DNA from 2 places in the Capilliphycus salinus ALCB114379 genome. Region 1 is predicted to be linked to the other one. Evidence: riboswitches for the same ligand, from Rfam matches in the RefSeq annotation. Region 1 holds a riboswitch; the other holds the start of a gene.

Region 1 (4,213 bases):
CGGCGATACCCTCTTTTCCTCGCGCCATTGCAAAGTAGCGTTCTAACCCGGAAAAGGCTTGAAAACGGGCGGGAATTAACCCCAAACGAATCACCCAATCTAAAACTTGGTCGTAAAGCGTGGCATCTCCAATTCCAATCTTTTTAATATTGGCTTCGGCTTGGGTTTTCCAGCCTTGTTCCTCAATTTCTCGCGCCGTTTGTAACAGTTCGTCGGCGGTAATCTCACTCCGCCAAAACGACTCTAAAGCTTTTTTAACTTCGCGATTTTTACCAATACGAGGATATCCGAGTGTAGAGGTGGTAATTGCCATTGAATCTCCTTTTATTGTTGAGAGAATACTTGAGAACGTCTTCAGTTGAGACTTTCTTTAAACTTCAGAATTTTTGACCGCAACCGGGGGGACGGTAGCCCGACTGAGAAGGAACGGTTTGAATGATTAGCCCCATAAATAGACTGTGAATCGCCGATAAACTCATCGCCCAAACCGCATCTTTTACAAAAATTCGCCACAATATTTCTGCGGTAAAACCATGTCCGCCCATCAAATCCGCAATCAGTACAATACTGCCTTCAAACAGGGCATAACCGCCCACAATTGCCACAATTAACCAAATGAGATAACCCCAAAAGTTAATCCGGCTAAATCGGGGTCTGAGGGTAATTAATCCCGTCACAATGATTGTACCGATTCCCATTACCAAACCCCAGGTAAACAATTCTTTTGTTTGAGGATATTGGCGGATGGTAAAACCATACAATTGATTGGCAAACCAAATCATTAAAGCGGTGAATATCGCTTTTTTGCGGGGGAGAGTATTGCCAGTAACAGCCGCAAACCCAACTAAAGGAACGTGGGGATAAATTACACTGCTGAAGCTGCCAATTCCGACTAGGAAAAACGACCAACTATCACCTTTGGCGATGGCATTCCAAGCCGCTTCCCAGAGGCTTGAACTGCCTGAAGGAAAGGGTTTAATTGATTCCGAATGGAGAATGAAAGAGCGTTCAAAACGCTTGACATCAGATCTCATCTTTTCTCCTATTTAGAGGAGAGTGAGGCGATAGAAAATCTCTGGACTCACTCTTATATTTTATCTTAATTTCGAGAAACCGTTTGACGATTTTTTAACAGCCATTTGCCGATAATTCCGAAAGTAATTAACCCCAAAATTGAGGATGGTTCGGGAATAGCTGCCGCATGAATTACCCCAATTGCTTCTAAATCAAAACCGCCAGAACCCGGAATTGGAGTTTGCCAGGGGTCATAAATCGGATTGCCTTGGGAGTCCAAGAAAGCGCCGTTCCCCGGAATATCAACGATGCGAACATAATTGATATTATTCAGGTCAATTTCTCCGGAAAAAGTTGCCAGAGAATCCGTCAGTACATCCAGGTCAAAAGGAGTTCCCCAAGAACTTTGAACAAATTCTTCGTCGGAAATCACAACCCCATTATTAACGTGTTTTCCCGCCAAATTATAAACCTGGGTTGCATCCAATTGTCCGAAGGGTTCGAGGGGGTTTTGAGTCAGAGAAATACTGGGAAACCGCAGAAAATCAGTCCCGTTACTGGAAACTTCCACATAAGCTAATTCGGCGAAAAGGTTGCCCGTTTCTGCAAACCCAATTCCATTTTCAAATACGGCAAAATCGGCCCCCGCTTTATTTACAATAGGCTTGTCAAAGGTTAAAGTAATTTGACCGGGAGAAACGCCTGCTGCAATTTGTTCGGCGGTTAATTCTCCCAAAGAGGCAATCCCGTCAAAAGCGGCTGTAACCGGCCCCAAGGTTTTCTCTGGGGTTAACCATCGTTCTTCGACTCCCGGCGTGGGTTGATAGTCTATAAATTCTGTCGCCCAACCCACAAATATCGGGTTAATACTATTATTCTGCGTCACCAAACCTTCACCATCAGAACCGATAAATCCTGGAATGCCGGAGTCTATTTTTCCGGGGTCGGATGTTGACCCAGAAAAGGTTGCGGCTGCCGCTTCGTGGGCGGTTAAGGTTAGCAGAAATAGGGTCAAAAATGAGCCAATATTTTGAACCCATGACAAATTTTTCATTTGAGTTTTTCCTTTGAAAATTTCTTGAGTTTGACTAATCGTTAACTTCGGCAAAAGTTAACTAACTTACCGATTGAGTTGGGGTGGAACGCAAGCAATAATTCGCTGTTTTAGGAGTTCGGGTCGTTCTTTTCTGGGCAATTTTCCATCCGGTTTTAGATAATATTTGCTGGCACATTCTAGGATTGAATGTGCCGCATCCGGGGAGGAAAGATTTCCAAATAAATAGGTGGGTTTTTGGGACGCAGAAAAAGCAACGACACAGGAACGTTTGCAAGCGCTCATGCAGGTAACGGGTTCAATTGAAAATTCAGCTTTCAACTCCCAAGTTTCGGAAAGTTGAGACAGTTGCTGATGCAATTTTTCCCCGCCACTTTCCCCAACGCGCTGGTTTCCTTTCCAGACACTCGCACAGGCCGTGCAGACAAAAATTGTGTGTTTAGTCATTAGAAATTGTCGGGCGAACCTAACCGGAACACCCTATTTTTTGGGAAGAATTGACCATCTAGAAACTAACTCCAATTTCGTTAGTTCGTGCAATCGAAATAGGCAATATTGACCTCAAAAAAATTGAGGCGATTCTTCTTTTTTGCAAATTGCCATCGCAGCTTATTCTGGAGGTTTTTCCCGCTCCAAACCAGTGCTGTGACTCAGATGAAAACGTAACGTATCGAATTGTAAAAAGACTAATCCAAACACTATCTGTACCTCGCAGACGCGCAAATAAAACACTATCAATCGGCGGGCATTCTGACTCAGAACCTTGAATTAAGATTCATCACAGTTGCGGGACAGCGACGGATTTGCACCGAACTTTCCCCCTTGCGTCTAATGGCTGATCCCCATTAGAACCGATAGGCGTATGATATCACATCTGTGAGATTTTGGACAAATTTTTATTTAATAATTAAAAAAAGATTTTCTTCTCCCGGTAGGAGAACGGTCGGGGATGAGGTTCTGACCCTCGAAAGAAGAATCACACAATTAAGTTGAGTGACTTGCCATTATAAATCACTCAACATCGCGTTTAATTTTCTCTAATTTTTGCAGGAAAACTCCTAGAAATTCATCTTTGAACTGTTAATATGAAACCGTGACCGTGTTGGGATCAAAAAGAAGTGGCAGCGCTGCTCCTTGTTCTCCGAGAACAACACCTTCAATAAAGTCCGCCTGAGTTAATCCGGCTTCGCGAGAGCAACTCGGACAAACAATAACTTTTCCTCCATCTTGGATGAACGCTTGCAATTTTTGATGAATATTCAAGTTACTGTTACCTTCGGTTGCGGGAAGTCGCTCTCGATCTACTAAATATACACCCCGCACATTCAAGAATATTGTAGTCGGTTGATGTCCCTTTTTCAAGGCATTATGCGCCAGAGAAATCGCCATATTTGCTGTCCATGTATCATCGGTTGTTAGGTTAACAAACAGTCCTCCTCGCTCCACCTGGTTTTCAGTTGCTTGAGCCGATGTCGTTTCCGATAGAGCGGGTAAATGATTGGCTGTAGCGATGAAACTTGAACCCACTAACCCACTCAAAATTGAAGTTGTCAACAGAGAAAGAAATTTAGATTGCATCGGGTTGGCCTCCGACAATTTCTTCAAAAACAACAAACCCGCCGTCATCAGAACAGCAGGTTGCTAGGCACTGAAAAGTTTCTATCAGCCTTTTTTAGCTGGTTTGAGGACGTATGGAATAACCTTTTCACGGGTTTAACTTAATTATTGAGCGACAAGCCAACCCTGTCAAAAGACGGCCTGTCAAACATTAAAAGACTGTAATATTCACGCAGGCATTTTATAATAATCTTCCCCTCAACAAATTTTCAACTCCTAATGTCTGCTTCTGTGCTTGTTCAATTATTCTTCTATACTGTAATCTCCACTGCAAAGCATTAGAAATCGTTAGATAGCCAAGTTCGGGCGGTTGATTGATAATCCGATCTGCTAATAATTCACGTCCAATTTCATCCAAAGGTAAATTACGTTCCTCTAAAAAAGCAATGATATCATCTTTGTTTCCTTGACGGCGTAGAATCTCTCTTAAACCGTATGTGGTTTGATAGTCTCCGGTGCGTTCCTTTTCTACAAAAATAGCGTGTTGAAAATTTAAAGTCGCAGTCCGAGATTCGTGAATATCGAGTT
Region 2 (4,213 bases), 2.6 Mb from region 1:
CGCCATTTGTCACGGCCCACAAGTCTTAATAGATGCGGATGTTTTACGAGGTAAACAAGCGACCGGTTTTAAAGCCATTCGCAAAGATATTCAAAATGCCGGGGCGACCTATGTTAACGAACCTGTTGTGGTTGATGGTAACTTAATTACTTCCCGTCAGCCGAGTGATTTAGCCATGTTTACGGTAACATTATTAAGTTACCTCAATTTGGGCATGGAAGGGGTCACGTTACCCGATCCCACCGACCAAACGTTTGAATGGTGGACGCTGGCCGAACAGTGGCAAGGTTCGAGCAAAAATGATATTGTTAATGCGCTCAATACGGCGATCGTGGGCGAACGTTATACTTTAGCCGCTTTTAAAGAGTATAACAAACAAGTTTCTGACCCCGAATTGGTGATTCTTTTCCGAGAAGCCATCGGCACAAAAGAACGTCATATTGAACTGTTAGAAGCCCGTCTGCGGGACTTTGACGAACAGGTAACTTGGCAAGCAATGGGAAGCGAAGCTTTCGCCAAATTGCAAGGTTGGTTACAGTCTAATAGTAGCGATCAAGATTTGATGCGACGGGCTTTAGGCGATATCCAAACCGGTATTATTGATGCTTCTCATTTGTCGGTTCAAATTACCGATCCGGCTACGGCTTTTGTATTACAAGAAATCGAAGAAAATCTTCGTCGTCACGAAGAATTATTTGCCACGTTATATCGGACTCGTTTGGGCGAAAATGTTCAAGCTCCCATGCCTACAACCATCGCAGTGAGTTAAGGGAGTAACTTAAAATTTAGGAAGTTCAGAAAGAATTGAATTAATCTTCTTCTTTCTGCTTCCTAATCTCTAACAACTTAATACGGGAGATTTAGAGATGAATTTACTGGATTTGATTGCATTAGTTTTAGAAACCATTGTCATTGGTATCTTTACCTTACAATGCGTTCAGCATCATTCTCTATTGCGATCGGCTTTAGTTTTACTGGTGGTTTTATTCCTCACCTATAGCAGCAGTCTCGCTGCATTAGCCGCTCCTTATTTCCAGACTATCACCTCACAGAATTATCCGACAAAACATTTTACAGAAAGTAGAATTAACCTCTCTACTCCTCTTGAATTGAATCCAACCGTCGTCGGACAGCATTAATTTAAAATCGCCCGTTCCACCGCAGTAGAATTGAGTTTTCGCCCAATAAAAACTAAACGAGTTTGGCGGAGTTCATCGCTTAACCACAGGCGATCATAAAACGAATCAAAGCGATTTCCCACCCCTTGCAAGACCATTCGCATCGGTTTTTGGGGAACGTGAACAAAGCCTTTTATTCGATAAATTTCCTCTTGTTTGACCAAATCTTGCAATTTTTCAATTAACGTTTTCGGTTCAAAAGCTTGCTCAACGATAAGCTGTACCGAATTAATCTCATCATCATGTTCGTGTTCTTCTTCGTGATCGTGATGAGAGTGACGGCTTTCTAAATTATCTTCTACAGCCGCATTAAAACCCAGTAAAAGATTCGTTTCTACCTCTCCTTGCTGACAGGAAACAACCTTAACACCGGGGGGAAGTTCTTGTTGTAACCATTCTCGAACTTTAGTTAAGGAAGCTGGATCAATTAAATCGGTTTTTGTTAATAAAACCAAATCCGCACAAGCCAACTGATCTTCAAATAACTCCTCAATGGGGGTTTCATGTTCCAAATTCGGATCGGCTTGGCGTTGAGCTTCTAAAGCCTCTAAATCTCCGACTAAAGTGCCGGCAGCCAAAGCTTGAGCATCGACAACCGTCAGCACCCCATCAACCGTTGCATGATTGCGAATTTCCGGCCAACGAAACGCTTGAACCAACGGTTTAGGTAAAGCCAATCCCGAGGTTTCTACCAGTATACAATCAATTTGGTCGCGGCGTTTAAGAAGTTCCTGCATCGTCGGGTAAAATTCCTCTTGAACGGTGCAGCACAAACAGCCATTTGTCAGTTCAACAATGTTATTTTGAGGATTATTTTGAGGGAGTTCGTCGTCTTCGCAAACCTGACAGGAACGCAACAGTTCCCCATCAATTCCCACTTCCCCAAATTCATTAACTAAAACGGCGATTTTACGCCCTTGATTGTTTTGCAAGAGATGACGAACTAAAGTGGTTTTTCCGGCGCCTAAAAATCCGGTAACAACGGTAACGGGTATTTTGTGCATGGTTGGAATTTTTGAAGATTATTTTACTGTTAGTCAGTCGGGTAAGTCCGTTAAAATCTTGATGGAAAGAGTTGCAAATCTAGAACTTCTCGATGTAGCGACCGAAGTTGAAAGGTTAGGCGGTTAATGCAGATCAAATTTAACACTATCTGTACCTCGCAGACGCGCTCAGAGTGGACGGAAACATCGGCGGGCATCCTGACTCAGAGAAGGTTTATCCTCTCGTTACAGTTGCGGGACAGTGCTAGATTTTCACTAGGCTTTCCCCCTTGCATCCAATGGCTGATCCCCATCAGAACCGATATCGTTACAAGAATATCACAATATTATCGCGACTACTCGCTTTGTTTTGTCTAAAACCGATCAGAAAATTTTATCCCAAAGGATGAGGACAAAAGCCGCCTCATCGGAGACTATAGAAGCGTTAGGCGATGTTTGTGGTATCTTTATTCTTGCTGCAACTCGGGCTTTCGCAGGGGGGAGTTGAAGTTAGAGAGATTTTCTGATCGCTATTTTCCCGTTCAACCAGAGGAGGCGCCGTCATCCGATATTGAACAATATCACCCGGATCGGATTTAATTTTTGGCTTGGCTCGACGTTCGAGGTGAGATAATGGAATCACAATCGGCCAGAGTAGGGCTGCGGCTCCCAGAACGATCCAAGAGCTTTTATTCGTCTTTGGAGTGCTTTGGTCTTGGAAGAATTTTCTTAAGCAATGAGCAAAGAAGATCACACCAATTAGAACATAACCTCGAACCAAAAAGGTAAGAATCATCATTTTAAAGTTTAATTCTTTTTATAAATGACAAAACAGAGGCATCGCTCCTCCTTTCTATACCCTATCAATTTTTGGTCGCCATGACTTCCGTTATTATACCGATTTTCCGGGGTCAAATTTCGGTTTGAAGGATGGTGTTTTTCTGTAAATATACTGAGACCCCATATAAACTATTCGGGTAAATTCTCCTGATTTTCTGGGCTAGAAGTGGTCTCCGTCGGAGTAGATGAACTCGGTTGAGTATCGTCTTTGATGTTCACAAAAATATCATAGCGAGTGCTGCGATCGCTGACCACTGCGGCGCTCACCCCTATTGATCGGATCGCATTCACCCACACCGCTTGGGGAGGGGGAAGCTGAGGTAAAGAAAGATTACGGCGATCGAAAGCCCGTTGGACATCGACAAAGAAACTGCCATTATTCGGACTTAATTCCGTGGGAACAGTTTCGCGAAATAGCGGATCTGAGGCGATCGCCGTCTCCGGTTCTGGTAAAATTTGATTGGCAATCGGGGCGCCCAAAGTAGCAAATAACACATTGTTATCCAACCACCCGCGAACCACACTAAATCCGCCGTAGGGAGAAGTCCATTTAACCACAGGTTGGCCATCAACTTGGGTCGATTCTACCCGAAAATCTTTAGACTTCATCGACGCATCCAACTTTTCTAAGGCGGTTTCTGCGGCTTGGCGATCTCTGGTTTCCACCATCAAAGCCAATCCCGCCGAAAACTTTTGGGGGGTTTCTTTATTGGGAACAGCCGGAATTAAAGACAGGGAAAATTCTCCATCCATCCAACTCAAAAAGTCTTGATCCAAGTCCATTTGGGTAGCTTGTTTTAAACTCGATCGCAGGGTTTCGGGATTAAAAGGAGCAATAGGATTAGAAACCGCATCTTTGCTATAATCTTGCCAGAGTCGCTGCAAATTTCCCCCCGCCATCACCATCATCGCATTATTCGGAATCCATTTCAGCATTTCCTGAGATTCGTTTTCAACCGCCAAGGTTTTTTGACTGCTCGGTTTATACCAAGAAATCCCTTTAAAATTAATTCCCCCGGCTTCAAAAATCACACTGCTGACAAACCCTTGATGCTGCTGTAATTTCTCAAGATTTTCAGGCGGAATGGGTTGAGCGGAGGTAAAAGAAGCCACACTCGCGGCGACAGGAATATTCAGATAAACTTGAGCAAAAGCTCTCGGCGTTTGAATTTTTTCCACCGCATTGGCATAACCGGGCGTTTTGGCGATCGA

What was found. A riboswitch is a leader RNA that binds a small molecule or an ion and turns the genes downstream of it on or off. The one in region 1 is predicted to bind cobalamin.
Region 2: it holds a riboswitch for cobalamin, as region 1 does, so the genes downstream of both, cobW (cobalamin biosynthesis protein CobW) here and ACL6C3_RS19165 (DUF1636 domain-containing protein) in region 1, are expected to answer to the same signal.

The regions. Positions count from the first base shown of each region.
Region 1 is NZ_CP178543.1:4,751,200-4,755,412, forward strand. It holds gene metE (5-methyltetrahydropteroyltriglutamate--homocysteine S-methyltransferase) at 1-313, opposite strand, end outside; gene ACL6C3_RS19155 (hypothetical protein) at 378-1,034, opposite strand; gene ACL6C3_RS19160 (hypothetical protein) at 1,100-2,068, opposite strand; gene ACL6C3_RS19165 (DUF1636 domain-containing protein) at 2,135-2,515, opposite strand; cobalamin riboswitch at 2,791-2,939, opposite strand; gene ACL6C3_RS19170 (DsrE family protein) at 3,149-3,646, opposite strand; gene ACL6C3_RS19175 (restriction endonuclease) at 3,867-4,213, opposite strand, start outside.
Region 2 is NZ_CP178543.1:7,366,731-7,370,943, reverse strand. It holds gene ACL6C3_RS29985 (DJ-1/PfpI/YhbO family deglycase/protease) at 1-769, shown strand, start outside; gene ACL6C3_RS29980 (hypothetical protein) at 867-1,139, shown strand; gene cobW (cobalamin biosynthesis protein CobW) at 1,136-2,182, opposite strand; gene ACL6C3_RS29970 (hypothetical protein) at 2,181-2,309, shown strand; cobalamin riboswitch at 2,353-2,500, opposite strand; gene ACL6C3_RS29965 (hypothetical protein) at 2,607-2,960, opposite strand; gene ACL6C3_RS29960 (DUF3352 domain-containing protein) at 3,131-4,213, opposite strand, start outside.